DNA from 3 places in the Aeribacillus sp. FSL K6-1305 genome. Region 1 is predicted to be linked to each of the others. Evidence: riboswitches for the same ligand, from Rfam matches in the RefSeq annotation. Region 1 holds a riboswitch; each other region holds the start of a gene.
What was found. Region 1 has a riboswitch for thiamine pyrophosphate ahead of NST97_RS01265 (acetylornithine deacetylase). Riboswitches for the same ligand answer to the same signal wherever they lie in the genome.
Positions count from the first base shown of each region.

Region 2: linked by a shared signal. The riboswitch ahead of thiT (energy-coupled thiamine transporter ThiT) and the one ahead of NST97_RS01265 (acetylornithine deacetylase) in region 1 are both predicted to bind thiamine pyrophosphate.
Region 3: linked by a shared signal. The riboswitch ahead of tenI (thiazole tautomerase TenI) and the one ahead of NST97_RS01265 (acetylornithine deacetylase) in region 1 are both predicted to bind thiamine pyrophosphate.

Region 1 covers NZ_JBBOQV010000001.1:274,179-284,803, forward strand. Annotated here, with positions in the region: gene NST97_RS01225 (LysR family transcriptional regulator) at 1-109, shown strand, start outside; gene dapD (2,3,4,5-tetrahydropyridine-2,6-dicarboxylate N-acetyltransferase) at 184-894, shown strand; gene NST97_RS01235 (N-acetyldiaminopimelate deacetylase) at 944-2,071, shown strand; gene NST97_RS01240 (IS1182 family transposase) at 2,123-3,916, opposite strand; gene NST97_RS01245 (mechanosensitive ion channel family protein) at 4,025-4,897, opposite strand; gene NST97_RS01250 (peroxiredoxin) at 5,248-5,796, shown strand; gene NST97_RS01255 (TlpA family protein disulfide reductase) at 5,889-6,344, shown strand; gene NST97_RS01260 (hypothetical protein) at 6,574-7,242, shown strand; TPP riboswitch at 7,308-7,408, shown strand; gene NST97_RS01265 (acetylornithine deacetylase) at 7,533-8,798, shown strand; gene tenA (thiaminase II) at 8,831-9,508, shown strand; gene tenA (thiaminase II) at 9,526-10,206, shown strand; gene NST97_RS01280 (ECF transporter S component) at 10,222-10,625, shown strand, end outside.
Region 2 covers NZ_JBBOQV010000002.1:65,745-76,084, reverse strand. Annotated here, with positions in the region: gene NST97_RS10260 (SPFH domain-containing protein) at 1-159, opposite strand, end outside; gene NST97_RS10255 (hypothetical protein) at 409-657, opposite strand; gene pdxR (MocR-like pyridoxine biosynthesis transcription factor PdxR) at 742-2,181, opposite strand; gene NST97_RS10245 (carbon-nitrogen hydrolase family protein) at 3,040-3,996, shown strand; gene menC (o-succinylbenzoate synthase) at 4,262-5,371, shown strand; gene thiT (energy-coupled thiamine transporter ThiT) at 5,413-5,973, opposite strand; TPP riboswitch at 6,043-6,146, opposite strand; gene NST97_RS10230 (DUF418 domain-containing protein) at 6,319-7,554, shown strand; gene NST97_RS10225 (DUF2179 domain-containing protein) at 7,658-8,203, shown strand; gene NST97_RS10220 (DnaJ family domain-containing protein) at 8,225-8,596, shown strand; gene NST97_RS10215 (hypothetical protein) at 8,638-8,820, opposite strand; gene NST97_RS10210 (DUF1128 domain-containing protein) at 9,329-9,559, opposite strand; gene NST97_RS10205 (low molecular weight protein-tyrosine-phosphatase) at 9,710-10,183, shown strand; gene NST97_RS10200 (YtxH domain-containing protein) at 10,200-10,340, shown strand, end outside.
Region 3 covers NZ_JBBOQV010000004.1:52,317-62,941, reverse strand. Annotated here, with positions in the region: gene NST97_RS19045 (GTP pyrophosphokinase) at 1-337, shown strand, start outside; gene NST97_RS19040 (NAD kinase) at 358-1,152, shown strand; gene NST97_RS19035 (RluA family pseudouridine synthase) at 1,167-2,066, shown strand; gene mgtE (magnesium transporter) at 2,171-3,535, shown strand; gene NST97_RS19025 (monovalent cation:proton antiporter family protein) at 3,561-5,414, shown strand; TPP riboswitch at 5,469-5,577, shown strand; gene tenI (thiazole tautomerase TenI) at 5,701-6,315, shown strand; gene thiO (glycine oxidase ThiO) at 6,317-7,429, shown strand; gene thiS (sulfur carrier protein ThiS) at 7,437-7,640, shown strand; gene NST97_RS19005 (thiazole synthase) at 7,647-8,414, shown strand; gene NST97_RS19000 (ThiF family adenylyltransferase) at 8,411-9,424, shown strand; gene thiD (bifunctional hydroxymethylpyrimidine kinase/phosphomethylpyrimidine kinase) at 9,439-10,251, shown strand; gene fabI (enoyl-ACP reductase FabI) at 10,350-10,625, shown strand, end outside.

The DNA.
Region 1 (10,625 bases):
AGGAAAGCCGATTAAAAGGGATACTTGGTTGATCGGGCATGAATCATCGTTAAAGCTTAAACAAGTGCAGGCGTTTATGGAAATCGTCCATCAATTTATTAATGAATGATAAATTTGCTTGTCAATTGATTCTTTTCTTTGATACAGTAATGGGGGTACAGAAAAACAGAGAGGAGTATTACGATGAAAATGATGGATGCAAACGAAATTATTTCATTTATACAAAACAGTAAAAAAACGACTCCTGTAAAAGTTTATGTAAAAGGTCAATTAGAAGGAATCAACTTTGGAGAACAGTCCAAAACATTTATTACTGGAAACACAGGCATCATCTTTGGAGAATGGTCTGAAATTGAACAAGCACTAGCAGAAAACAAAGATAAAATTGAAGACTATGTTGTTGAAAATGACCGCCGGAACTCAGCGATCCCGCTTCTTGATTTAAAAGGCGTAAAAGCGAGAATTGAACCAGGTGCAATCATCCGTGATCAAGTGGAAATCGGAGATAATGCGGTCATCATGATGGGGGCAGTGATCAATATCGGCGCCGTCATTGGTGAAGGAACGATGATTGACATGAATGCAACATTGGGCGGTCGTGCAACGGTTGGTAAAAACTGCCACATTGGTGCCGGAGCGGTTTTAGCTGGTGTAATTGAGCCGCCTTCTGCAAAACCTGTCGTAATCGAAGATGATGTTTTGATCGGAGCAAACGCCGTCATTTTAGAAGGTGTAAGGGTAGGAAAAGGCGCGGTTGTTGCAGCTGGTGCTGTTGTAGTGGAAGATGTTGAACCGTACACAGTTGTTGCAGGTGTTCCTGCGAAAAAAATTAAAGATATTGACGAAAAAACGAAAGCGAAAATTGAAATTAAGCAAGAATTGCGGCAGCTCTAAATTCGAAGCGTGGACAGCGTCCACGCTTATCCTTTAGGAGGGGACTCATATGAATAAGGATGCGCTTATTGCCATTCGCCGTGATTTGCATAAAATACCTGAACTCGGATTTCAAGAACATAAAACACAAAAATATTTATTAGATTATATTCATTCGCTGTCGAACGAAAGGCTTGAAGTGAAAACATGGAGAACAGGTATTTTCGTGAAGGTCCATGGAACAAATCCTCGAAAAATGATAGCCTACCGGACAGATATTGACGGATTGCCGATTGAAGAAAAAACGGGGCTTTCATTTCAATCAGAACATCCAGGCTTGATGCATGCTTGCGGTCACGACTTTCATATGACGATCGCTTTGGGGGTTTTAACTCATTTCGCCTATCATCCGATTCAAGATGATCTGCTATTCATCTTTCAGCCGGCAGAAGAAGGGCCTGGCGGTGCAGAGCCGATGCTAAACAGCGAGATTATGCAACAATGGATGCCGGATATGATCACTGCGCTTCACATTGCTCCGGAGCTTCCGGTTGGAACTATCGGAATGAAGCCTGGACTACTTTTTGCCAATACGTCCGAGTTGTTTATCGATTTAACCGGGAAGGGAGGCCATGCCGCTTTTCCGCACACGACACATGATATGGTCGTCGCTGCTTGCGCACTTGTCACCCAGCTGCAATCCATCGTTAGCCGCAATATAGATCCTTTGGATAGTGCTGTAATTACCATTGGAAAAATTGCAAGCGGCACGATACAAAATATAATTGCGGATTATGCCAGATTGGAAGGAACGATTCGCACATTTTCTGTCGAATCGATGGAAAAAGTGAAAAAGCGGATTGAAGACATGGTCAAAGGTATAGAAATCGGCTACCAATGCAAAGCAGAAATTGACTGGGGTTCGATGTATTATCAAGTGTGGAATGATGAAGCGTTATCAAAAGAATTTATGGAGTTTGTCCAGAATGAAACAGAAATTCAACTCCACGTATGCAAAGAAGCGATGACTGGGGAAGATTTCGGCTATATGCTGGCGAAAATTCCGGGATTTATGTTTTGGCTTGGAGTTGATTCTCCTTACGGCCTTCATCATGCGAAGCTTTCACCAAATGAACAAGCAATCTTTAAAGCGGTCGATCTTATTTGTCAATATTTTGAATGGAAAGGCAATAAATAGAAGATTCATAGCCTCCTGCATAAAGCAAGAGAAAAAAATTAGAAATACGTTCTATACAAACACGAAGTCATAATTAAAAAGGAAGGGCTTGTCTAAAAAGTCCATAAAAACAGAGCGAATGGAGAAAACAATGAGTTTTTCCATTCGCTCTGTTTCCTTATTTTTGAAATTGGTTTGGGAATTTGCGGCCCATTTCAGTATGTTGTGGGCCATTGCCACAATCCCGAATTCTGTTCGGACTTTATGAAGCCCCCGTAACAGAAATCGAGTGAAACGCAAATTGCCCTTGATGTTACCGAACACACTTTCGACATCCACTTTACGCTTCGCATAAAGAGCTGCCTTTTGTTCGTCACCAAGAGCTGCTTTGGCTTTCGCTTTCATTTCTTCATAAATCGTGTTCCAATATACTCGACGATTTCCTTTGGCTTTCGTACACCCATTCTTCAACGGGCAATCCGTACAATCTTCACACTCGTACACTTTCAAATCTTGTATGTATCCAGATGCATTTTTTCTTTTTTGATAATACTTGAATACGACTTTCCGATTGTTCGGACAGATAAAGCAATCGTCTTCTTCGATGTATTTCCAGTTTTGTACTTTTGATAAATCCTTTTTAAACTTTTTACTTTGTTCCTTCAAATAGGTTTGGTATGGGGCTAATAATTCAAAACGAGGTTCTTTTTCTTCGCCAATCGCATATAAATAGTTTTCTTCACTCGCATATCCTGCATCGGCAATGACATACTTGAGTTTCTTTTCCTTCGGCATCGATTCCAATAACTTTTCCATAAATGGTTGGAAACAGCGAGTATCTCCTGGATTTTGATAAATTTCAAATCCCACGATAAATTGATGTTGTGTGGCGAGTTGAACATTATAACCCGCCTTGAGTTGGCCGTTTTTCATATGGTCCTCTTTCATTCGCATAAAAGTGGCCTCATGGTCGGTTTTCGAGTAGCTATTTCGTTCACCTAGAATCTGTTTTTGTACTTTGTATTTTCGTAATCGTGGAAGATAATCCGTTTGAATCGTTTTCAGTTGTTTGGTGAGTTGGGATTTTTTAGAGCGAAGTTCTTTTTTTCTTTCTTTGTCTTCTTCCTGTTTATAATCTTTTTCCAAAGCTTCTATTCTCTCAGAAAGTTGTGCCGATGATTTTTCTAATTCTTCTTCTAATTGTTCTTCTTTTAATTCCTCCAAGGCGATTTGGTGCGCTTCTTGTAGAAACGATTGAATTTTGGCTCGTAGTTTCTGATCATATTTTTCTACGGATTTTCGCCATACAAACGTATATTTGTTGGCATTCGCTTCTATTTTCGTACCATCCACAAAAATATGGTCGAGGTCGATAAGTCCTTGTTCTACTAGTTGAAGGACAAATTGTTCAAATACAGAATCCATCATGTTTGACATACGAACACTACGAAAATCATTTATTGTGCGATGGTCAGGGGTTTGCAATCCCGCCAACCACATCATCGGAAGATTTTCTTTCACCATTTGCGCTATTTTCCGACTTGAATAAACATTTTGAGTGTACGCATATAAAATCACTTTCAATAACATTTTAGGGTGATAGGGTGCACGACCCCCACCAACATAATGAGTATACAACACTTCATCCGGAATCGATTCCACCATTTCATCCACTAAACGGGCGACATGATTTTCAGGAATATACATTTCGATATCTAAAATGCTCATGACTTGACGATTGCAATAAGGTTGGAAAACTAGTTTTTTGCGTTTCTTATTCTTTTGAACCTCTATTTTTTGAATACCCTCTAGAGTCATTTCTAATTGCGTGTTATAATTTTCTTGAATAGTCATTTGATTATTCATAAGAAATCGTCCTTTCTGTAGAATGTTTTTTGGTCAATTTCATTCTATAAAAAAGGACGATTTTTTTGTACCCTAAAAACAGAAAAAAGGGCTGAGCCCAAGGTCGATTCAATCGACTTTTCGGACAGCCCCTTCCTTTTGCTGCTCGTTCTTATGAATCATCACTTGATGAGGGAACGGAATTTCGATGCCGTTTTCATCAAGCACTTCTTTCAGCCGTTTCCGGAGCTTTCTTTCAACAGCCCACTGCTCCATGTTTTTCGTTTTGGCGATGATGCGGATGATCACATCAGACGTGCCGAAATTTTGCACGCCTAAAACGTCCGGACCCTCCACAACCTCTTCAGTTTCTTTTGCAAATTGGTCGCAAGCTTCTTGAAGAATGGACATGACCCGATTTAAGTCTTCATTATACGATATGCTGATATCAACGAGGGCTTGCATATTTCCTCTAGAATGATTGGAAAGGCCGACAATCTGCCTGTTTGGAACATAATGCAATGTGCCGTCAAAGCCTCGGATTTGCGTCGTTCGTAAACCGACAGCTTCCACAATGCCTGAATAATTGCCTGTAGTGACATAATCTCCAACATCAAGTTGTTTTTCTAGGAGAAGGAAAAATCCTGTCACAACATCGCTGACGAGCCCTTGAGCTCCAAAGCCGATCGCAAGACCAACAACCCCAGCCCCGGCTAAAAGCGCTGTGACATTGTAGCCAAACACTTGAAAAACGGTAACAATAAAAATGAAAAACAGGGCATAATGAAAGAAATTCAAAACTAATGTTTGCAGCGTTTTAGCCCGCGTGGTGGAAATTTCCTTCCGATTCTCAAGCCCCTCAAACATTTTGTGAATAATTTTATTGCCGATTGATTTGACGATAATATATGCAATGTAAATTCCAATAAGCTTGGCCAAAACTTCTCCTGATTTTAAAGCCAGATCAGCCCAATCAATAGATTCAAAAAAGTTCAAAACCATTTCCCCTTTCTTTTCGAGCCAATCATTTGGTTATTTGACGGGATCATGTTAAACTGAATGTACAGTTGAAAGTTTAACATAGAAAAAGGAATTTTCAATGATTGTTACATTTTTTTAATGATAGCGGCGAAAATTGGAAATAGTATTATTGTTCTCTTCGTCGCAATGAAAATGTAAAACAGATTATTTAAATTAATTATTATTTAAAATTGACTAAAATTTTGTTGTTATATATAATAGTAATCGGAGGAAGGATATTGAGAAAATACTCAATTCATTCTCATTTGTTTTTGAAGGAAACGATCAAAAAGTTTCCTTTAAAATAAAATTTTAAAATGGAGGGTTACATAATGGCAGAGCGTTTGGTTGGTAAACAAGCTCCACGTTTTGAAATGGATGCCGTTTTGCCAAACAAAGAGTTTGGTAAAGTAAGCTTGGAAGGAATCATGAAACAAGGAAAATGGACAGTTCTTTTCTTTTATCCAATGGACTTCACTTTCGTTTGTCCAACTGAAATCACAGCTATTTCTGACCGTTATGAAGAATTTGAAGATCTTGATGCAGAAGTGATTGGCGTATCAACTGACACAATTCACACACACTTAGCTTGGATTAAAACTCCTCGCGAAGAGAACGGTTTAGGCGATATTAAATATCCGCTTGCAGCAGATACAAATCATCAAGTATCAAGAGACTACGGCGTTTTAATCGAAGAAGAAGGAGTTGCTCTTCGCGGATTGTTCATCATCAATCCAGAAGGCGAACTTCAATATCAAACAGTATTCCATAACAACATTGGCCGCGATGTTGATGAAACATTGCGTGTACTTCAAGCGCTTCAAACTGGCGGACTTTGCCCAGCAAACTGGAAGCCTGGTCAAGAAACGCTTAAAGTATAATGAAGCTTTTCATTCAAAGGGCCTAGCAGTACGTTAGGCCTTTTTTCAAACGATTATTTTTTTGATATTCATTCTTCAAGGAGGAAGCGGAAATGAAATTACGTGAGCCAATGCCTGAATTAGTCGGAGCAACAACTTGGCTGAATGGCGAAGTAACGAAAGAGCAATTAATCGGTGAAAAACCAACATTAATCCATTTTTGGTCAATCAGCTGCCATTTGTGTAAAGAAGCAATGCCGAAAGTAAATGAGTTCCGCGATCAATATAAAGATAAACTGAACGTAGTAGCTGTTCATATGCCTCGCTCCGAAAAGGATTTAGATATTGATGATATTAAAAAAGTAGCGGAAGAACACGGGATTACGCAACCGATCTTTGTTGACAACGAACATAAATTAACCGATGCTTTTGAAAATCAATATGTACCTGCATATTATGTTTTTGACAAAAACGGCATTCTTCGCCACTTCCAAGCAGGAGGAAGCGGAATGAAAATGCTGGAAAAACGTGTTAATCGGGTGTTAGCGGAAACAGAAAACGCTGAATGATTCAACCATCTGCAAAACATTGCAGGTGGTTTTTCATTTTAGAAATACCTTTCCGGCTTTGAAAGGACTTGTTTTTATTGCTTCGAAGCTTTCAAAAGATAAGCATCTCCATTTTCCATTCATCTGACATCCTTTTTCCAGCTCTCAATCCTAAAGAAATGATTCACATTCCAAATCACAACATGCTATAATAAATGATGCTAGTTTGAACAAAAAGGAGCATAGGTGGATGGCAAAACAATCACAAACTTTTTCCATTATGAATCTATTAAAGGTGCTTTTGGCTGTCATCGTTATCCTTTTCCTATTTTATTTGCTTGCGTTTAACGACGTCGTCGTGCGTTTTATATCTCTGCTATTAAATGGATGTTTAGTTGTTCTCGCCTTCCTTGTCTATCGGAAAATAGACTATATGATAAAGATGAAAGAAGAACGAAAAGAGCCTATTCAAACCGAAAAGCTGCCTGATGAAACAGAAATGGCGCGAAAAGAACAGCAATTAAATAAACTGGAGCTTGATAAAACGCAATTGTTGGAGGAGCTATTAACAAAAGCCGGTATCGAAGAGGAAGAAAAACAAAAGTACCGAGCCAAAATTAGAGAAAAAGAGGATGAAGCTTCAAAGCTTCAACAAGAGCTGGCATTCATGAAAGGCCGGATTGCCAACTTGATTTTAAAAAGAGATCCTGAGATCGAGCGGATTGTCCTGCTGCTTGATGCGGATTTTATATTAAATCATTCGTTAGTGGAAATTAATCAAAGGTTTCAGGAAATTAGCGGCAGTTTTTCCGAACAATCCATCGAGCATTTGAAAAAGGCTAATTATATTGATCAACATTTGCAATTTACTCGAATTGGTTATCGTGAATTATTAAAGACAGCAAAAAGGATCAATTAACCGTTAGCTTGTATTTTTCTATATTTTATGATTTAATGAAATTAAATGAAAATTTCATAATATTAACATACCACTAGGGGAGCCGGACGGCTGAGAAAGGCGTGTGCCTTGACCCTTTGAACCTGATCTAGATCATACTAGCGTAGGGAAGTGGTGCAGTAATATCGAAACCTGTCTATGGGTTTTGTATATACTTGCCCGTTCCCTTATATTGGGAACGGGCTTTTTGCATTACAAGGCTGATTGGCAAACCATTTTTCAAAACAAAATGTTAAGAAAGGGTAGACAACGTGTTACAAACGCTATTTCAGCAAATTGATGAAAGGGAAGAAGAACTTCTGAATCTTCTAAAAACACTCGTATCGTTTGAAACGCCGAGCCCTCCGGCAAGAAATGCAAAAGAGGCTCAAAAGTATGTCGCCTCATATTTGGAAGACATCGGCTTTTCCATTGATCAATGGGATTTATATGAACAAGATCCAGTCGTAGTAGGAACGAAAAAAGGAAAAGATCCAGAAAATTACCACAGTTTAATTATTAACGGGCATATTGATGTCGCTTCAATCGAAGAGGGAGAAGAATGGCTAACGCCTCCTTTTGAGGCAACGGTTAAAGGGGATTACATATACGGACGCGGTGTAGCGGATATGAAAGGGGGAATGGCTGCCAGTCTGTTTGCATTAAAGCTGCTGCAAGAAAACGGCATTGAGCCGGGAGGGGATATCATTTTTCAGTCCGTCGTCGGAGAAGAAGTAGGCGAAGCAGGAACAAAATCGTGCTGCGACCGGGGATATCGAGCTGATTTTGCCATCGTTGTCGATTCAAGCAACTGTGAAATACAAGGGCAAGGCGGGGTGATCACGGGCTGGATTACGATTGAAAGCCCCGAGACATTTCACGATGGCACGAGAAGACAAATGATTCATGCCGGCGGGAAGCTTTTTGGGGCAAGCGCGATTGAAAAAATGATGAAAATTATTGAAGGACTGCGAGAGCTTGAACAGCATTGGGCAGTGATGAAAACGAGCAAAGGCTTTCCGCCTGGTTCTGCCACAATTAATCCTGCAGTGATTGAAGGTGGAAGGCACGCCGCTTTTGTGGCCGATAAATGTTCCCTTTGGATTACCGTTCACTATTACCCGGAAGAGCATTATGTAGAGGTGATCCGGGAAATTGAAGAACATATCCATCATGTTGCAATGGCTGATCCATGGCTTCGGAAATATCCTCCGAAATTTAAATGGGGCGGCACATCGATGATTGAAGATCGAGGAGAAATTTTCCCAGCTTTTTCATATGACGAACATTCACTCGGAGTGAAAACATTACAAAAAGCACATAAACTGGCATTTAATGAGGAAGCAAAGCTGACGATGTCCCCTACTGTGACAGACGGCGGCTGGCTGAGTGAAGCGGGAATTCCCGTCGTTTTATATGGACCGGGCACGCTTGAAGATGCACACTCGGTGAATGAAAAGCTGTCCATCCCCCAATTAAAAACATTTACAAAATCGCTGATCGTGTTTTTATTTGATTGGTATCAGAAAAAACGATGACAATTACAAAAGCTGCGAAAGGGGTAATTCAAATGTTTACAGACCGATTGTATAAAACTGCAAAACCGATTTGGGAAGCGAGTTACCATCATCCGTTTGTTCAAGGAATCGGCAATGGGACGCTGGATATCGACAAATTTCGCTTTTTTATGGAGCAGGATTATCTTTATTTAATCGAATACTGCCGCCTGTTTGCCCTTGGAAGCTTAAAGGCTCACAATCTTCAAACAATGACAGTTTTTGCTGATCTTCTACATTCGACGTTAAAAGTGGAAATGGATTTGCATCGTCAATACGCTGAAAGAATAGGAATAGAGAAGGAAAAATTAGAACAAGTTCAGCCTGCTGCTACAACCGTTGCATATACGAGCTATATGTTAAATGTGTCGCAGCGAGGATCATTGGCAGAACTGGTTGCCGCAGTCCTTCCATGTACATGGAGCTATTATGAAATCGGCACACGCTTACATGAGATTCCTGGTGCCAGTGAACATGAGTTTTACGGCGAGTGGGTAAAAATGTACGCATCAACAGAATTCGGTGAATTGGCAAAATGGCTGAAAGATTTAATGAATGAGCTTGCAGAAGGAAAACGGGAAGAAGAATTGAAATGGCTGGAAGATATTTTTGTCACAACGAGCAAATACGAATATATGTTTTGGGAAATGTCTGAACGAAAAGAAATGTGGCCAATCGAAATCAATTCTTAATATAGGAGAGAATGAACATGAAATTTACTGAAAAAATTCGAACAAAAGCAGATCCGATATGGCAGGCCAGCTTCGATCATCCATTTGTAAAAGGTATTGCCGAAGGGAGTTTGCCACTTGAATGTTTTCGTTATTACGTTTTACAAGATTCGTATTATTTAAGCCATTTTGCAAAAGTGCAATCGTATGGAGCGGCAAAAGCAAACGATTTATATACGACATCGCGAATGGCTCAGCATGCACAAGGAACATTTGAAGCGGAATTATCTCTTCATGAAACATTTGCCAAACAGCTGGGAATCACAGAGGAGGAGAAGGCGAATTTTAAGCCGGCCCCAACGGCGTACGCCTATACTTCCCATTTATATCGAGCGGCGATCAACGGTCACTTAGGCGATATTATTGCTGCAATACTTCCGTGCTATTGGCTATATTACGAAATTGGCGAAAAATTAAAAGATGCGAAGCCAAAAGAACCGATTTATCACCAATGGATTGCGGCTTATGGGGGCGATTGGTTTAAGCAGCTTGTCGAAGAACAAATTGACAGGCTGGATGAAATCGCACAACAAACGATAGAAGCCGATCTAAAAAGAATGGAAGAGCATTTTATCATCAGCAGTCAATATGAATTAGCGTTTTGGGAAATGGCTTACCGTTTAGAAAAATGGGAAGTGGAACCCAAAATCAGTCAATAAAGGAGTTTGATCATAATGAAAGGATTAAAACTGACAGACATTCTAGTAACAATTGTTATTTCGATCGTTTTTGGAATTGTTTATAAACTATGGGGACCGCTTTACTATGCGGTCAAGCCGATCGGGCTGCATGTCGACCAGCTCATATACGGTATGTGGTTTATTGCTGCGACGGTCGCCTTTCTTATTATTCGCAAGCCTGGAGTAGCGCTGATAGCGGAAACAGCAGCGGCATCTGCAGAATTTATAACCGGCTCTGAATTCGGCATAGAGGTTCTTCTTTACGGAATCGTCCAAGGACTATTTGCAGAGATCATTTTTGCGATTTTTCGATATAAAAAGTTTAATATCGGTGTTGTCATGCTGGCTGCAGCCGCTTCAGCAGCTGGTTCGCTAATTATGGATCTTTATAAAGGCTA
Region 2 (10,340 bases), on a different contig from region 1:
AATGGTAAGGCCGCTTCCAAGCAGTGCGGCAAGAACAACCAATACAATTGCAGGAACAATAAACTCCTGGATAAATGTAAAAGCTGCTCCGAGCAAAAGTGCAACGATTAATACAATTCCAATAAACCCGTCAATAAACCATGCCTTTTTTTCTTTCAACTTTCATTGCCCCTCTCATATTATTTTTATATTAAAATGATATCACTTTTTGAAATAAATGTAAATTATTATTGTCAAAAAATTTTGGCGAAAAACGTTTTTGGAGCTATGAAAATTCAATGAAAGCCAAAATAAAAAACCTCAACTAACAACCATGCTAAACGTCATTTCGTTAGCAAGGGCTAGTCGAGGATTTCGGTTTAAATATATTTAGTTCATTATTGTTTGCATAGGTTCGTTTCTTTAGCATTAAAACAGAAAAATAAGACATACAATGAGGATGACAATAAACAATAAGGTATAAATCCATGTCAACGAGCGAACATTGCGAAAGGAGCTTGTTTCATATTCCCTTGACCTTGCGAGTTCATCATGGGGACTGTTCCCGATCGCTTTATATGTTTCTATTTTGTTTCCTACTTCTTTTCCGATAAACGCAGTTAAAATGAGTGCAAGTACACAAATAATAATGCCTACGGTCAATAACATACTATACATAAAACCATCTCCCTGTCTCTTTACATTGTGGTAGAGAATTGATTCGTTAATGTCCTTGCTTGATAATCACCTGAAAATAGAAATTTATTTATGCTGAATATTATAAAATGCATCAGCAAATCTTTTTATTCCTTCATTTATATTTTCTTCATTTTCTCTTGCGAAGGTAAAACGGACATATTTTGTACTTGATCCAAGCGTTGAGCCCGGAACATAAATAACCCCGCGCTTGATCGACTCTTCTAGCAGCTGGATCTCATTAAAGTCTTTCTTTATTTTGCACCATAAATGAATGCCTCCTTGTGGGATATAAAAATCAACATCGTCTTTTAAGTAGAATCGAAGGCTTTTGACAATTTGATCCCTTCTGTTTTCGAGCCGTTTGACTAAGCAGTTGATATGGGCATCGAAGTCGTCAGATTCCAGAAAATCATTGGCAATCCATTGAGTAAAGCTGGCATGACCGAAATCCACTTGCTGTTTGGCATCAGACAATCTTTCAATCACAGGCTTTGGTCCAATAACCCAACCAATTCGCAAACCAGAAGCAACAATTTTTGACAATGAGCTGATATATAAGACATTTCCATGCTCATCCATTGATTTTAGCGGGTAGGTCTCTTCCCCATTAAAGGACGTTAAACTGTAAGGATCGTCTTCAACAATCGGTATTCCATACTCAGACGATATTTCCAATATTTTTTCCCGCCGGTTTTTATGAAGGAAAGCGCCTGATGGATTTTGGAAAGCAGGATTTAAAAAGATCATCCTGATTCGATGTTTTTTATGCAATAGAAGCAAATCATCCGGGTTTATACCGTCTTTGTCAACTGGTAAATAGAAAGGTCTAATTCCGGTTGATTTAAAGACCGGGAGACTGTAATAATACGAAGGCTCTTCTAATGCTATCGCATCACCCGGCTTTAATAAGCATTGGACGATTAAATATAAAGCTTGCTGCGCTCCTGATGTGATGAGAATGGAAGACGGATTTGTCTCAATTCTCCGATATCGTTTCACATGCTTTGTGATAGTTTTTCTTAATATCTCATTCCCTTGAGGATGATCATATCCTAGGCTTCCGATAAATGACCTTGTCGAAATGATTTCTCGCAAGGAGTCGATTGGAAAAAGATCTTCCGACAATTCACCGCTAGCTAAATTGATTAGTTTATGCTCTTCCATCTCTTTGCGTATTCTCTGGGTCACAGGTAAATTCGGCAAGAACGATCCTGCCTCAATATACCGATTCCAGCTTGGTACACGCTTCTTTGTCATGCCCCATATATCTTTGCTGATTGTTGTTCCGCTTCCTCTCTTTCTCTCGATAAGTCCGTTTGATTCTAATTCGTCATATGCAGCCACAACTGTGCTTCTGTTTATTTGCAGCTTATTGGCCAAAAACCGTTCAGAAGGCAGCGGTTTATCAGGGGGAAATGTGCCATCCGCAATTCCATTTTCAATATATTCGGCCAGTTGTTTATATATAGGCTTTTTTGCATTTCGATCCGGTTTCCAGTCCATATGCTTCACCCTTTAGATTTGCTTGGCACTTCCTGCTATATGGCAAGTTAACCAGGTTCTTTGTTATTTATCTATAGAATGTTCCTATTGAACATAATCGAAAATGTTGTTATATCCATCAAAATTTGAACCTGTTCAAACATTAATTATAACGCTAGATGAAAGAATAATGCCCATCCAATTCAGTAACATTTTACCCATCCACTTTTATTTTAACTTGGAGTTTTTAGCACATGATTTGAACGCTGCTGAAAAATCATTATCTTTTGTAACATGGACGCAATGCTTAAAGCTGTCCTGCCCGATTTTTTCTTTACTTGAAGTTGAAAACCCTTAAAATAGATGTGCGATTTTCGGCAAATTTATTTCACTTTATGGTTCATCTTGGATAAATGGCTGTTGCAGTATTGAAATTGGATGATTGACAAAGTCTTTGATTGGATGGTCCAAAAATTTTTGAACATTTTTATTATGAATAATATACTCCAATTCAAACCGTTTCTCATATTTTACGCTTAATGCTTCTATAGAATTAAGTGTTGATAGTTAGTTCGACACTCAGCCACAGCTGTATTGTACAAAGGAGCATGCTAAGAAATTACCATTAAATTACTTCAGATGAGATATCACATGAAAAGCTCTCATGGAAAAACATAATCCAATTATTTTGAACTCTAATACATGGGCCGGCCCTTCTATGCTTAAAAAGAGGATTATTCAAAGTGTTTTCCTTCCTGTGCAGATTTTTTTATGGAAGATGAATAGGGGGCAACTTCCGAAGGTTATTGACTTTGAAGGTTCGTGAGCTTCGGCATTTAAGATGGCTTTAGATTTTTCAATTTGGTGGAGGGGAAGAATATGTCGAACAGAGCACAAAAGGTTAAAGTTGCTGTTATACAAGCCTCATCTGTTATTATGGACCGGGACGCCACGACAAAAAAGGCGGTTAGCCTCATACATCAAGCTGCTGAAAAAGGAGCAAAGATTGTTGTATTTCCTGAAGCTTTTATTCCCGCTTATCCTAGAGGCTTATCTTTCGGTACAACGATTGGGAGCCGTTCGGCTGAAGGGAGGAAGGATTGGTATAGATACTGGAGCAATTCTGTAGCTGTTCCGGACGAAACGACGGAACAACTGGGCGAAGCGGCTCGAAAAGCAGGTGTCTACCTTGTGATAGGCGTTACAGAAAGGGATAATGAATTTAGCGGCGGGACTCTTTACTGTTCTGTTTTATTTTTCGATTCTGACGGACAGTTGTTAGGAAAACACCGCAAATTAAAACCGACTGCAGCAGAACGGATTGTTTGGGGGGAAGGGGATGGAAGCACATTACCAGTGTTTGACACCCCTTATGGAAGAATAGGGGCGCTAATCTGCTGGGAAAATTATATGCCGTTAGCAAGGGCTGCGATGTATGCACAAGGAATTCAAATTTATATTGCCCCAACGGCTGATGCAAGGGAAACTTGGCAGTCAACAATCCGCCACATTGCTTTGGAGGGGAGATGCTTTGTTTTGTCTGCCAATCAATATGTGACAAAAGATATGTATCCGAAAGATTTGGCTTGTTATGATGAACTTGCTTCTTCACCTGAAGTAATGAGCAGAGGTGGTAGCGCGATTGTTGGACCGTTGGGCGAATATGTGGCAGAGCCCGTATTTGGCAAGGAAGACATCATCATTGCAGAACTGGATATGAAACAAATCGCCTATAGCCAGTTTGATTTTGATCCTGTTGGGCATTATGCAAGACCTGATGTTTTTAAATTGCTAGTCAACAAAGAGAAGAAGACAACTATTGAGTGGAAAAATTAATCTCATGATGAGACTCGTTTCTACGATTGATCTCATTATTTATTTGAGATTTTTGCAGTTCAATAAACAATAAGGGAAATAAAGAAATCCCTTGCTCCTTTACATTAAGAAAGCGTTTATTTTATAATTAGTGTAAAACAAACGTTCGAGTGGATTCGCTATTTTAAGAAATATTTTCCGGGAAATATCGAGCCCTCTGGCGAATGGGAATGATTTTGTCGAACTTAGCTGAGAGCTTGTTTAAAAAAGGAGATGCTCTTAATTGATAAAAATTAAGAAAATTGTTTTGCATATATTACAGATGCGTTTGAAAGCCCCATTTTCTACTAGCTATGGAGACATTCACGATCGCGAATTGTTGATCGTAGAAGTAAAGGATGATGATGGTGCAGCCGGTTTTGGAGAAGGGGTTGCTTTTTCCATTCCATGGTATACAGAAGAAACCGTGAAAACAACTGTGCACATGATCGAAGATTTCCTCATTCCGATTTTATCAAAGACGACGTTTCATCATCCTCGTGAGTTGGCTGAATCGTTTCGTTTTATTCGCAGAAATTATATGGCAAAAGCGGCTTTGGAAGGTGCCGTGTGGGATCTATATGCAAAACAGCAAAATATACCTCTTTCACAAGCTCTCGGGGGAATGAAAAAAGAAGTTGAAGCTGGGGTGAGCATCGGTATTCAGCCAACAATAAAAGATTTAATCAGTCTTATTGAACAATATCAGGAGGAAGGATACAAGAGAGTAAAAATAAAGATTAAACCAGGTTGGGATATTGAAGTAGTTAAGGAAATACGGAAGCATTTTCCGAACTTGGATTTAATGGCTGATGCGAACAGTGCCTATACATTAAAAGATATAAATCATCTAAAACAATTGGATGAGTTTCAATTAATGATGATTGAGCAGCCTCTTGCGCACGATGATATTGTGGATCATAGCAAACTTCAAAAAGAATTGGACACACCGATCTGTTTAGATGAAAGTATTTGTTCCTTCGAAGATGCTCGAAAGGCTGTTGAACTTCGAAGCTGCAAAATTATGAATATAAAAATCGGCCGTGTTGGCGGTTTGACAGAAGCAAAAAAAATCCATGATTTTTGCAAAGAGCAAAATGTTCCAGTTTGGTGCGGAGGGATGCTTGAATCAGGGATTGGACGGGCCCATAATATAGCCTTAGCGACACTTGAACAATTCACACTGCCAGGAGATATATCCAGTTCATCTAAGTATTGGGAAGAAGATATTATTGAACCGGAAATATCGGTTTATAATGGAAAAATTGCCTTGCCTGATAACCCGGGGATCGGTTTTCATGTAAGCCGTGAAAAATTAAAAAAATACACTGTTGAAACGAAAGTATTTACCCTATAAACAAAATTATCCTCTGCATGTTTTGCAGAGGATGATTTTGTTTATTTTACAACCAATCTTGGCGCTGCCATAATGAGAATAACAGTAACGACAGCGCATAATACAAACGCTCCTATCATCGTAATGCCGTTTACGATCAAAGAATAAACGACCGCTGACATTCCTTCTGGTGCATATTCTCCGAAGAAAAAGACACCGCTGATAAAATGCCAAAAATAACGTGCAAAAGCTCCGATGAAGACGCCAAAGATGATGAAAACAAGAGCAGAGCTTTTCTTTCCATCTTTCAGCTTATTTTGAATAGTTTTGCTGAAAAGACCGGCTAAACCGATAAAGGAAAAAGCTAGAAAATAGTCGATGAAGCCTTGAACAGGCGTCAGGATGTATGCATCACCTAATACAATTTGCAATAATCCCCATAAAAAGCCGGAAATGAAGCCAATCTTTGCACCGGATCGAAACGATAATATGAGTACAGGCACCATGGCAATGGATATAGAAATGGCTGATGATAATTGAATGGAAGGGAGAAGATCAAGTATAACTGCCAATGCTGCAAAGATTGCTGCTTCTATTAATAGTAATAAGCGATTTTTTTCCAAAAATAAAACCCCCTGTATATTATTTGCTATCAACAAATATCCATAAGGGGGAAAAAGGCTGTATCATGGATCAGTATACTTCCACATCCCTACGCTAGCATTAACTAACAGGTTCAAAGGGTCTGGACGAAATATCCGTCCACTCTCAGCATATAGCTCCCCTTGTGGATCTGTTGATATTCGAATCTTATGTCTATCATAATAGACTATAAGAAAATTGTCATTCTTTTTTCGCTATATTCAAATAAATTTAAACACGATAAAGCTGAAATGCAGCCTTTGGACAAAAAGTAATGAAAAAAGGGCGTTAACAATAAGAACTTTTTTCAGAATGGGGGTTTTGGTTTGAATCTTAAACGTGAGCGTTATGAAGTAGTGGATGTGGTGCGGGGGGCTGCGATATTTGGCATTTTACTTGTGAATATGGCGCATTTCAGCTATCCAGATGTATATTTATACCAAATAGGCAGCGAAAATTTTTTTACTGAAACATGGAGAACATGGGATTTTCTAACGAAAAATATTTTGGAAATATTTGTACAAATGAAGTTTATTACAATGTTCTCATTATTGTTCGGATTTGGAATCATCATCATGGAGGAACGGGCTTTAGGAAACGGCAGGAACTTTGTTTCTATATATATACGCAGACTGGTGGTGCTTTTTGTATTTGGACTAATTCATTCATTTTTCATTTGGGATGGAGACATTTTAATGGATTATGCTGTGCTGGGGTTTCTTCTCCTTTTTTTCCGGAAGTGTTCCTGGAAAACCCTTTTGGTATGGACTGTATGTTTATTTAGTTTATATTTGCTCCTTATTGGTTTGATGACGGCTGTATCCAATGGTGAGGATGCTTTAGTCCAAAAAAGAGAGCAGGCTGCCTTATTGGAAGAGGAGGCAAGAAACGCAATCCATTCATATCAAAACGGAAGTTTTACTGATATTTTCCATCAGCGTATTCATGATCGGCTTTTTTACATGTCTATGTCTGGCATGTGGCCTTTTCAACCGCTTGTCTATATAATAAACATGCTCCCATATATCAGCATGTTTTTAGTTGGCATGATATTTGCGAAACAAAAGCTTTTTCAAGAACCGGAGAAGCATCGAAGGTTATTAACAGCCATCTGGTTTTTCGGGCTTATCATTGGGCTTCCGTTAAATATTTTTGCGGTCACCGCTAAAAATAGTTTTTACATGGTGTTCGGTGCACCATTTCTCATGTTGTTTTATGTGATCTCTCTAATATTTTTATATTTTCACCCAATCTGTCGGCAAATTGTTAAGAAGATTGCGCCTGTTGGACGCATGTCATTGACAAATTACATCATGCAATCTGTTATTTGTACATATCTTTTTTATCATTACGGATTGGGATTGTACGGTAAAGTATACCCCTTCGCCGGTTTTTGGCTTGCACTCGCAATTTTTGCCGTGCAGCTTATCATCAGCCATATTTGGTTTAAATATTTTCAATTAGGGCCGTTGGAGTGGGTATGGAGAACAGCGATGTATTTCAAGCGCCAGCCTATTCGCATGAAAAAGGAAGTTTCGAAGCATAATAACAGATCAAGATGAATTGTAAAAATGTAGTTTCAAATCTCAGATTTTGAGTTTATGATAGCTCTTTCTTTTTGAAAATAATTTATAGTATGATGGAACAAAGGAGTGTCTAGGCAACATGTTTCTACAAGCAATTTTTATTTTTTTGCTGCAATTATTGTATGTACCAGTATTGACGATCCGAACTATTTTGTTAGTGAAAAATCAAACAAAGGCTGCTGCTGGTATAGGTTTGCTAGAAGCAGCGATTTATATTGTCGCTTTAGGAATAGTTTTTCAAGATTTATCTAATATTTACAATATTAGTGCATATATTATCGGTTTTGGTGCAGGGCTGTTGTTGGGCGGTGAACTGGAGAAAAAGCTGGCTTTTGGATATGTAACATACAATGTGAATTTAATGGATAAAAATTCCGGATTAGTCAAAAAATTGAGGGAGGCTGGTTTTGGGGTTACGGTCTTTCAAGGAGAAGGAATGAATTCGATTAGGTATCGTTTGGAAGTTGTTGCTCAACGCTCTCGGGAGGAAGAATTTTTAAACCTTGTCAATGAAATAGAACCAAAAGCGTTTTTAAGCTCGTATGAAATTCGTTCTTTTAAAGGTGGATATTTAACAAAAGCGATGAAAAAGCGGGTAAAGCGTTTAGAAAAAGGACGAACATAACGGTCGAAGGGAGGGTGAAGCGTGGATATATTTGCAAAAATTGCTGAGGATCGGATCAAAAAGGCATATGAAGAGGGAGAGTTTAAAGAACTTCCCGGGATGGGGAAGCCTCTCCCGCATGACGATTTGTCTGATATTCCGGAAGAACTCCGAATGGCTTATCGTCTTTTGAGAAACGCCGGAATGGTCGATCAAGAAAATGACTTGAAAAAGGAACTATTAACTATTCAAGATTTACTAAAATGCTGTGAAGATGAAGCCGAAAGGAAAAAATTACAACAAAAGCTGTCGGAAAAACAATTAGCATTGGAACGAATCGTGAAGAAAAGGAATATATTCAACACACCTGCATCTCAATTTTATAAAGATAAAGTTTATAAAAAGCTTATTTGACGTTTTCGAAAAAGAATGGTGCCTTTATTTTCGCCATTCTTTTAAATTTGCTGTTTTTTCAAGGCTTCTCTATGGAAGACATAATATAAAGCAAGATTGAAAAAACCTAAGAAAATGACTATCACCGAAAGCGGCAGCTCCTTTGCAAAACCGACCAAAATTCCAGACAATAAACAGAAGAGAGCAACGAATAAATAAAAATATTTCATAAGTGTCACGACCATTTTTTTGACCCCCAAACAAAGAAAACGTTTTCTTTTATTATAAATCATTTGTCACAAAAACGAAACAAAAAATTCACATTTTGTTCAAAAAATAGACACCGTTTTGACAAAAAGTTATTATACAAAAAGCAGCTTATACTGAATTTATAAAGCTGCTTTAAAGTAAAAACGATTTCTTCTGAAATCTGGCATCTAAACAACAAGGAGGTCTATCTTTATTTTTCTCCTGCAAAAGAAAAAGAGAATGATGAAAATGGAGCGCGTACACGATTCGCCTGCTTTAGAATCCAAGCTAAACCTCTGATGGATGGCAGATTGGGCGGTTCCTAATGTGACTCGAACATCGTTTTGAGAAGCGTATAGAACCACATATAACAAATCAACTGAAGCAAGCTGATGAGGACAGCAGCTGCGAGTTTTCACAACACTTCAACATCGCTAAGTTAAACACTAATTGCCGTCATTTGCACAAGCCCATTCGCAACGAGCAGCAGAAAGCTCAATTCACTTAAAGAGTGCTCTTTCGTAGGTTCCCCAATTCCTCTGCAATTGCTTGCATTTCGCTGGGGCTGAAAGTATTTTTTTTCATTACATGGTCATAAATTTCTTTTAGGTCTTCATACATATTTACATTAAAATGTGTTGGTTGAACTGCACTGATGTTGATCATATTCAATTTTTCTGTAATTTTTTTAATCATGTATTCCATATTTTCTGCTGATTTTTCACATAAATTCAATTGATTTCATCCTCTCGTTTTTTTATTTGTTTCATTGTATCATGTATTATGAAAGATTGAATATTATGATCAAAAAAATTGATCTTTCCAAACTATTCTTTGCAGCTTATGAAAAAACGATTGAAGCAATGGTTTCAGGAGGTTTCAGCAATGATAAAAGTACTTTTTGTTTGTTTAGGAAATATATGCCGTTCGCCAATGGCTGAGGCGGTTTTTCGTGATTTAGTTAAACGGGAAGGTCTGGAAGATAAAATTTTTGTCGATTCAGCGGGAACGGGAGGCTGGCATGTAGGAAGCCCGCCGCATAGAGGGACTCGAGAAATATTAGACCGTTACCAAATTTCTTATGAAGGTTTAAAAGCACGTCAAATTCATAAGAATGATTTATCAGATTTTGATTATATTATTGCCATGGATGGAGAAAACTTAGGAAATTTGCGCCGGATGGCAGGATATAACAATACGGGTGAAATCAGTCGTTTAATGGATTTCGTACCAGATGCTGATATTTTGGACGTCCCTGATCCGTATTATACTGGGAACTTTGAAGAGGTTTATGACATGGTTGTCAAAGGCTGCAAAGGGCTGCTCCAGAAGATCAAAGAAGAACACCATCTTTCGTAGAAGAGGTGAAAGTCAAATGAAATCGCAAAATAAATTGTTAAAAGGGCTGTTCATCGGAGCGATCGCAGGCGCAGCGCTTTCTTTATTGGATAAAAAAACAAGGGACGATGTAATCAGCAAAAGCAGATCAGCTTTTAGCAAAATCAAGCAGTGCGCA
Region 3 (10,625 bases), on a different contig from region 1:
TGATTTGGAAATCGTGGAGGAAAGAGACTACATAACCCGAAATAAAGAAAGCGGCTACCGCTCTTACCATGTTGTGGCCCGCTACCCGGTTCAATCGTTCGAGGGATTGAAAAAGGTTTTGGTTGAAATTCAAATTCGTACGCTTGCCATGAATTTTTGGGCGACGATTGAGCATTCTTTAAATTACAAATATAGCGGGAACATACCTGAACAGATTAAAATCCGCTTGCAGCGCGCAGCTGAAGCAGCTTACCGGCTGGACGAGGAAATGTCGCAAATACGGGGAGAAATTCAAGAAGCGCACGCGATATTTTCACGCAAAACAGAAACAACATAAAAAAGGAGAATGATTCTTAAATGAAGTTTTCGATCACATCAAAAGGTGATGAAACATCTAATGCTTTGGCGCAAAAAATCAGAACCTATTTGCTCGATTTCGAGTTTCAATATGATGAAGATCAGCCGGATATCGTGATTTCCGTCGGGGGAGACGGAACATTGCTTTATGCATTTCATCGATATAATAAACGATTGGATAAAACAGCGTTTATAGGAGTTCATACGGGGCATTTAGGATTTTATGCCGACTGGCTCCCGAATGAAATTGAAAAAATGGTGATTGCAATTGCTAAAACACCGTTTCAGATCGTTGAATATCCATTGCTTGAAGTGGTGGTCCGGCATAATGGCGGGAGTGAAGCCTCCTACCTTGCGCTAAATGAATGCACAGTGAAAAGCATTGAAGGGACTCTCGTCATGAATATAGAAATTAAAGGGCTTCTCTTTGAAACATTTCGAGGAGATGGGTTGTGTATTTCAACACCGACAGGAAGCACCGCCTACAATAAAGCGCTTGGCGGTGCTCTCATTCATCCTTCACTGCGGGCTATTCAATTAACAGAAATGGCTTCCATAAACAACAGGGTGTTCCGGACAATCGGCTCGCCATTAATTTTGCCTGACCACCATACGTGTATGCTAAAGCCTGTCAATGATGTTGATTTTCAAATTACAATCGATCATTTAACACTTCTTCACAAAAACGTCAGGTCCATCCAATGCCGGGTCGCACAGGAAAAGGTAAGGTTTGCGAGATTTCGGCCTTTCCCATTTTGGAAGCGGGTCCGGGACTCGTTTATTGGCGACAGATAAAGGAAAGAAAAAACATGGGGACATTTCAGCTTCATTGGGACATCAAAAAAGAACATCATGGCTGGCTGCTTAGAGAATTTTTGCGGGAGCATCATATTTCTAAATCCGCTTTAACAGATATTAAATTTAACGGTGGAAAAATTGTCGTTAACGGGAACGAAAAAAATGTCCGATACGTCTTACAAGAAGGCGATCAAGTAACCGTCCATTTTCCGGAAGAAAAGAGAAGCCAGTCGCTCATTCCAGAGAACATACCATTGGACATTGTTTATGAAGACGATTATTGCCTTATTGTAAATAAACCGGCGTTTTTGTCCACCATTCCGTCTAGAGAGCATCCGTCAGGAAGTCTTGCGAACGGGCTTTTACACTATTATGATCAACAGCGGCAAAATCTTACGGTGCATATCGTCAATCGGCTTGACCGGGATACATCCGGGCTGCTTCTTGTAGCCAAACATCGCTACAGCCATTTTCTTTTTTCAAAGGAACAGCAAAAAGGAGCGGTAAAACGGACATACATCGCAATTGTCCATGGAAGGATCAGCGAAGACGAAGGCACCATCGATGCGCCAATTGCAAGAAAGGACGATAGCATCATCGAGAGAACTGTCAGGGAGGATGGGAAAAAAGCTATTACGCATTTTCGGGTCATAAGCCGCTTTTCTGACAAAACGGTTGTTGAGGTAAAGCCTGTAACTGGTAGAACTCATCAAATTCGTCTACATATGTCCTATATAGGTCATCCGCTTTTAGGAGATTCGCTTTATGGTGGACAAAAAGAAGAAATTGACCGCCATGCCCTCCACAGTCAGTCGCTGTCCTTCTATCATCCCGTTTTGCATAAAAATTTGACGTATACTTGCAAGCTTCCTCCTGATATGGAAAAAATAATAAAGCATGCGCGCCTGTAAGTGCATGCTTTTGTTATGAAAAAATGTACGACAAAATCAGATAGATTTGTTAATATAGTAAAACACAAAACTTTTCGATATTTTTCCGGAAAGGAGGAGATTTTATGCAGCCTAAAACAGATGCACCGGAATACAGACAGTTGATGATTGACAAGCTGAGAGAGAACAATGTAGAGGAATTCCGTTCGCTGTTTTTTGAGCTACATCCATATGATCAGGCAAAATTTTTTCTAAAACTTGACCAGCCGGATAGAATGCTTTTATATCAAATTCTATCTCCGGAAGAAATGGCGAATGTTTTTGAAAATATAAGGGATGATAAAAACCGCTACAAATCGCTGCTTGAGGAAATGCATCCGGCATTTGCCGCCAAAATGATGGAATACATGTACGCCGATGATGCGGCAGATGTATTAAGTGAGCTGACAAAAGAGAAAATTTCCAGCTATTTAACCATCATGGACGCTCAAACTGCCAAAAGCATAAGCGAGCTTCTTGATTATGAACAATTTACCGCAGGAAGTATTATGACAACCGAGTTCGTTGCCATTAATGCCAATTATACGGTGCAGTCAACGATGGACTTGCTGCGGAAAGAAGCTCCTGATGCGGAAACAATATATTATTTATATGTGATTGACGAAGAGAAACATCTTGTTGGTGTCCTGTCGTTAAGAGATTTAATTGTTCATGAAGACGATACTTTGATTGCTGACATTATGAAAAAGAAAGTCTACTCGGTATCTGTGGCGGATGATCAGGAAGAAGTAGCAAGAAAGATGAAGGACTACAATTTTTTGGCTCTTCCGGTTGTTGATTTTCAACATCGTCTTGTTGGAATTATAACTGTTGATGATATTATTGATGTGCTGGACGAAGAGGCTTCTGACGATTATTCGAAACTGGCCGCTGTCTCGGATGTAGATTCATATGATCCGAATGCTGTTTCTGCTGCCAAAAAAAGATTGCCATGGCTTATTATTCTCCTATTTTTAGGAATGTTCACCGCCGGCCTAATCGGCCAGTTTGAAGAAACGTTGAACAAAGTGGCAACTTTAGCGCTCTTTATACCATTAATTGCAGGGATGGCTGGAAATACAGGAACACAAGCTCTCGCTGTTGCCGTAAGAAGAATTGCAACAGGCGAAGGCACTTCCGAACGCGTGTGGAAAATTATTCTCAAAGAAGCTGGAACCGGCTTGATTACCGGAACAGTATGCGGAATTGTTGTTGCACTGACAATTTTTATTTGGAAGCAGAAATTTTTCTTAGGACTGCTAGTGGGTCTTTCCATATTGTCAACGCTGACTGTTGCGACAATTGCCGGGGCGTTTGTTCCTCTTGTCATGCACAGGCTTCGCATTGACCCGGCTGTGGCCTCCGGTCCATTTATTACAACGATTAATGATATGATCAGCATTTTGATTTATTTTGGCATGGCGACACTATTTATGAACTATTTGCTCTAACAAAATTAGCTAAAGGAGGCGCAATATGGAATCACATGCAGTAACCTCTCTTGTCATCGTGTTGGTAGGCGCTTTTTTAACCCCGATTTTGCTGCATCGGTTCAAACTGGCATTCATTCCTGTCGTCGTTGCGGAAATTATTGTCGGATTAATCATCGGGAAAACGGGATTTAATTTAGTGCAAGAAGATGTATGGCTGTCAACTCTCTCAACGCTGGGATTTATATTTCTCATGTTTTTAAGCGGGCTTGAGATTGATTTCACCATTTTCTCCAAAGAGAAGAAAAAAGAAGAAAAGCTGTCCAACGGAAAAAAAGCTCCTCATACTTTTTTGGTTGCGTCAATTGTTTTTCTTGGCATTTTCGTTGTTTCATTACTTTTATCGTATTTGTTAATGTGGATGGGATTTATCCGCAATGCCTTTTTCATGACGTTAGTGATTTCAACGATTTCTTTAGGAGTAGTAGTGCCGACGCTGAAAGACGAGCAAATTATGAAAACAACCATCGGCCAAATTATTTTGCTGGTGGCTGTCATAGCCGACCTTGTCACCATGATTTTGCTGGCGGTTTTTGTCTCCTTAAACAGCGAAGGAGAAAGCAATACGTGGCTTCTGCTTCTTTTGTTTGCAGCAGGCGTACTGCTTTACTTCATTGGCAAAAGGTTTAAAAGTCGATCCTTTATTAAATCGATGTCAAAAGGAACGGTTCAAATTGGAACAAGGGCGGTTTTTACGTTAATTCTCGCACTTGTAGGTTTATCGGAAACGCTTGGGGCAGAAAATATTTTAGGCGCCTTCCTTGCGGGAGTTTTAGTCTCGCTTTTATCGCCTAATTCAGACTTGGTGCAAAAGCTAGATTCGTTTGGCTACGGTTTTTTAATCCCGATCTTTTTTGTCATGATAGGGGTGGAATTGGATTTATGGGAATTGATCAAAGATCCGAACCTTCTTTTGTTAATTCCTTTGTTATTTCTCGCCCTCTTGATCTCAAAGTTTATTCCCGTTTTTGTGCTGAGAAAATGGTATGATACGAATACAACGATTGCGGCGGCGTTCTTGTTGACTGCTACTTTATCATTAGTTATTGCGGCAGCTGAAATTGGACAGCGAATCGAACTGATTGATAAGCAAATGGCTGACGCACTAATAGTAGTTGCCGTGTTAACAAGCATTATCACGCCGATAGGATTTAAAAAATTATTCCCTAAAAAAATGGCGGTGCAGCCTAAAAAGAAAGTTGCTTTTATTGGTGCAAATCAAATGACCCTTCCAGTCACAAGAGAATTGGACAAAAATTTGTATGAAGCAACCGTATATCATACACAGCAAGACAAAATTGAAAACGGGACTGCTCAATCGGTGTTTAAAATTGAAGAATTGAAAGACTATTCGATAGAATCATTGAATGAACACCACATAATGGAAGCTGATATAGTAATAGTGGCTACTGGGGATGAAGAAAGAAATGCGGAAATTGCGACATATGCAAAAGAATGCGGCGTAGAACAGGTCATCGCCTCAATTTCTTCCCCGGAGTTGGATCAAGCATTAAAAGAAAAGGGGATCAGCGTATTTTCCGTCATGCTGTCAACAAAAACGCTGCTCAGGGCTTTGATCGAATCGCCTGGCGTTATGCGGATCTTAACAAACCAAGACAACTCTCTTTATCAAATTAATATGAATAACCGAAAATATGATGGAATGAAGCTTCGATACTTTCCGTTTACAGGAGATTGTATCTTTGTCCGGATTTTTCGGGGTGAAGATTCCATTGTGCCTCACGGCGATACCGAATTGAAAAAAGGGGACCGCTTGATTGTAACGGGTTCCCGCAAATATGTAAATGAGTTAAAAGATGAGCTGGAATTTAGCAAATAATATTTGCAAACAAAACAAATTGTGATAGCATGAAATTAGTATGAAAATTTAATAAGCATCCACTAGGGGAGCCTTTGGAAAGGCTGAGATTAAAGTGTTGACTTTAAGACCCTTTGAACCTGATCTGGATGATGCCAGCGTAGGGAAGTGGGAATTTGAAACATGTGTCTGATATTCCATTACCACTTTCCAGCAAGGAAGGTGGTTTTTTATTGTTTCCAGTCTCACCCTTGGACAGCTGCTTTCCAGTTTTGAACCTTGAAAGACGAGTGTGGGCGTCTTTCTCATGAAAGGAATGTACATGTTGGAGCTTCATGCCGTAACAGACGGAACAAAACCAGTCAACGAGCTAATACGCATAATTTTGTCCATATCAGATCATGTTGATTACGTTCATATACGAGAAAAAAATAAAAGACCATGTGAGATCATTCATCTTGTAGAACAGCTTTTGGCAAACGGGATAAGGAGAGAACAGCTTGTTATCAACGATCGGCTCGATGTTGCGCTCCTAACAGGCGTTCAAAATGTTCATCTTCCGGGAACCGGCCTGCCGGTAAAAAAAGTGAAAAGTGCTTTTCCGCAAATAAAAGCCGGTGTCAGCGTCCATTCATTAGATGAAGCGGTAAAAGCAGAAAAAGACGGAGCAGACTATTGTTTTTTCGGAAACGTTTTTGAAACGAACAGTAAAAAAGGACTTCCGGCAAAGGGAACAGATTTGCTTGGGAAAATCGTTGGACACGTCAATATTCCTATTATCGCCATCGGTGGGATCACGCCTGATAATATGCAAAAGGTTTTAGAAAAAAAAGCAAGCGGTATTGCCGTTATGTCCTATATCTTTTCTTCGAAAGATCCAGAGAGCGCTGCCAAACTTTTCAGGAAAGGGGAAGCTTTTTAAAATGAACGTTTTTGATGTTGGAATCATCGGGGGAGGGGTCATCGGCCAAGGGATCGCCTATGAGCTATCAAAAGCAGGGCTGAAGACCGCCGTGTTTGAAAGCGGCGAAATCGGAGGTAAAGCGACATCCGCTGCAGCAGGAATGCTGGGTGCCCATTCTGAAAATGAAAAAAGAGACATATTTTTTGAGCTATGCTTAGAGAGCCGAAATTTATATCCGAGCCTTGCAAAAGAATTATTGGAGCAATCTGGTGTGGATATTGAGCTTGTGCAGGAAGGCATGTATCGGCTTGCATTTACTGAGGAAGAAGGCCGCTTTCTGCAATCGCTCGCAGATGAGAATGAACTAGAATGGCATTCAAGGGAAAACGTACTGGCAAATGAGCCACATGTTTCTGAAGACATTGCGGGAGCTCTTTGGCTTAAGCATGACGGCCAAGTGAAAGGTTCATCTGTTTGCCACGCATATGCGAAAGGCGCTAGAAAATATGGTGCATCTATTTTTGAACAATGTCCTGTTTTCGACGTGATTAAAGAGGGAAAAGCATACAAGCTTGTCACTTCCCAAGGAGTTTTTATATGTGGAAAAGTCGTCGTTTCAAGCGGAGTTTGGAGTGGCTTTTTCTTTGAAAAGCTGGGGCTGAGAAATCCAATGAAGCCCGTTAAAGGAGAATGCTTAGCCATAAAACCGAAAAAACTGGTGATCAACAAAACAGTGTTTTACGAGCACTGTTATATCGTACCGAAAAAAGACGGCACCGTTATTATTGGAGCAACTTCTTATGAAAACGACTGGGATACGCATCCGACAGTCAAAGGAGTATCCGAATTAATGATAAAGGTTCAGAAAATTATGCCAGAAATCGGGTCTGAACCGGTCGTTAGTGCTTGGTCGTCGCTCAGGCCGCAAACAGCTGACGGCTGGCCGTATTTTGCCGAGCACCCGGAGCATGAGGGAATCTTTTTTGCGACCGGCCATTATCGAAACGGCATTCTTCTAGCGCCGATTACAAGCTTGATCGTAAAAGACATGATTTTGAAAACGAATCAATATGAGCGTTATGTTCATAGCTTTTCTTTAAACCGATTGCTTTCTGATGCGAAAGGGAGGTGATTAAACAGTGAAACTTCGCATCAACGGCCAGCAGATGGAAGTGGAGAATAGTGTTCGAAGCATTGAAGATTTGCTGAACTTTTTTCAATTACAGGAAAGAATTGTTGTCGTTGAACGAAATGGTGAAATTGTTTCAAAAGAACAATACAGCTTCCAGACATTACATGATGGTGATCAAATTGAAATTGTCCATTTTGTTGGAGGGGGATGATGATTCATGTTAAAAATAGGAGATAAAACATTTCAGTCGAGATTAATGTTAGGAACTGGAAAATATCCGTCTTTTGAGATACAAAAAGAAGCGGTGGAGGCCTCAGGTGCTGAAATTTTGACATTTGCCGTCAGAAGAATGAATATTTACGAGCCTTCTCAGCCAAATTTTTTAGAAATGTTGGATTTATCGAAATATACGCTTCTGCCGAACACGGCCGGGGCAAAAACTGCGGAGGAAGCAGTCAGAATCGCTAAACTTGCGAAGGCATCAGGATTATGTGATATGATTAAGGTGGAAGTAATTGGAGATGATAAAACGCTTCTCCCTGATCCGATTGAAACATTGAAGGCATCAGAGATGTTATTGGATGAAGGGTTTATTGTTCTTCCATACACTTCAGACGATGTTGTTCTGGCGAAGAAGCTTGAAGAATTAGGGGTTCATGCCATCATGCCGGGAGCATCTCCGATCGGATCAGGCCAAGGAATTGTCAATCCTCTCAATTTATCATTTATTATTGAGCAAGCCAATATTCCAGTCATTGTTGATGCCGGAATCGGTTCGCCGGCAGATTGCGCACTCGCCATGGAGATGGGAGCAGATGGAATCTTATTAAATACAGCTGTTTCCGGTGCAAAGGATCCTGTGAAAATGGCGAAGGCAATGAAGCTGGCGATTGAAGCAGGCAGACTTGGATATGAAGCAGGACGCATTCCGAAAAAACGGTATGCACAAGCAAGCAGTCCAACGGAAGGAATGTTAACGACATAATGGAACGATATTCTCGCCAAATCTTGTTTTCTCCTATTGGAGAAGAGGGACAAAAAAAATTGCTGAAAAGCCATGTGCTCATTGTTGGAGCTGGAGCACTCGGCTGTGCAAGCGCTGAAATGTTAGCCCGTGCTGGAATCGGTAAAATAACCATCATTGACCGTGATTATGTCGATTGGAGCAATCTCGGGCGTCAACAGCTGTATACGGAAGAGGATGCGAAACAAAAGCTGCCAAAAGCGGTTGCTGCCAAAAAACATTTGCAGGAAATCAATTCGAACATTTCGATTGAAGCGATTGTGGGCGATTTCTCAATTGATTTTATAGAACATGTAAAGGATGTCGATCTTATCATCGATGGGACTGACAATTTTGAAACGAGATTTTTCATCAATGATTTAGCGATGAAGCACGAAATACCTTGGATCTATGGGGCAGTAGTGAGAAGTTATGGAATGACCGTTTCCATCGTTCCGAAACAAACACCATGCCTCCATTGTATGCTCCAAGCGATTCCGTCTGACGGAATGACGTGCGATACAGTTGGCGTGATCAGCCCGGCGGTGCAAATCGTCGCCTCTTATCAAACAGCAGAGGCACTGAAATATTTAGTCAGCGGAGAGGTGTCCAAGCAGTTAGTTTCATTTGATGTTTGGACAAGGGAGCATTCTGCAGTGGACATGACAAAATTAAAAAAGGCCGACTGCCCATCGTGCGGACATCACCCGACATATCCATATTTGTCGGTTGAAAATGGATTAAAAACAGCGGTTTTGTGCGGAAGGAATACCGTACAAATACGTCCGCAGCAAAAACAGAAGATTTCGCTATCAGAAATTACCAATCGTTTGCGTCCGATCGTGAAAGACTTAAAGGGAAATGCTTATTTAATATCCTTTCAGGCGGATGATTTCCGCGTCGTGCTTTTTCAAGACGGAAGAGCATTAATTCACGGCACTAAGGAAGAAGAGAAAGCAAAAGCTATTTATCAACGTTACTTCGGAGCTTAAATGGAGGTGTGTTTATGACCATCGGAAAAGCGTTGACGATTGCCGGGTCCGATTCAGGGGGAGGCGCGGGAATTCAGGCAGATTTGAAAACTTTTCAAGAGTTGGATGTATACGGAATGAGCGTAATCACGGCCGTTACATCTCAAAACACATTAGGTGTTCATGGTGTCTACCCTGTTCCGGCTGAAGGGGTGATCAGTCAGCTTGATGCAATTGCTGAAGATTTATCGCCAGATGCAGTTAAAACAGGAATGCTTTTTAATCAAGAAATTATCCAAATCGTCTCAAATAAAGTTCAAAAGCATGGATGGGAAAAAATTGTCGTTGATCCAGTAATGATTGCAAAAGGCGGACATCCATTACTTGAAGAGTCTGCCATCAACGCGCTCATCAACGACTTAATTCCGCTTTCGTTTATTGTGACGCCGAACATCCCGGAAGCGGAAGCGATCACGGGCATCGAGATAAAATCGTTTGATGATCGGAAAGAAGCTGCGAAAAAAATTTGCCAAATGGGAGCAAAGCATGTGATCATAAAGGGAGGACATCAGCCGTCGGACAGCGAAATCATTGATTTGTTGTTTGACGGGTATGATTTTTATGAATTTAAAGGCAACTATGTAAACACAAAGCATACGCACGGAACAGGCTGCACTTTTTCTGCTGCGCTGACAGCTGAGCTCGCCAAAGGTAAAGACGTTATCGAAGCCGTAAAAACCGCAAAAGAGTTTATCCATCTTGCTGTAGAAAATGCACTAGGCATTGGAGGCGGCCACGGTCCGACCAATCATTGGGCATATAAAAGAAATTTAGCTGCTTCTAAATAACATAAGCCGGACATATATGTTCTGGCTTTTTTCTCTTTTGTCCTTTATAATTATGATCAGGTATTAATAACTTGTAATAATGTTTAGGAGGATTTTCCATGAAATTGAATTTGGAAGGCCGAAACATTGTGGTCATGGGTGTTGCTAACAAGCGAAGCATTGCTTGGGGAATTGCCCGCTCTTTGCATGAAGCAGGAGCAAGATTGATCTTTACATATGTTGGCGAAAGAATGGAGAAATCGGTTCGAGAGCTTGTAGATTCGTTAGGACGGGAAGATTATCTCGTGCTGCCTTGTGATGTAACAAAGGATGAAGAAATCGAGCAGTGTTTTGAAAAAATTAAAAGCGAGGTTGGTGTGATTCACGGTATCGCT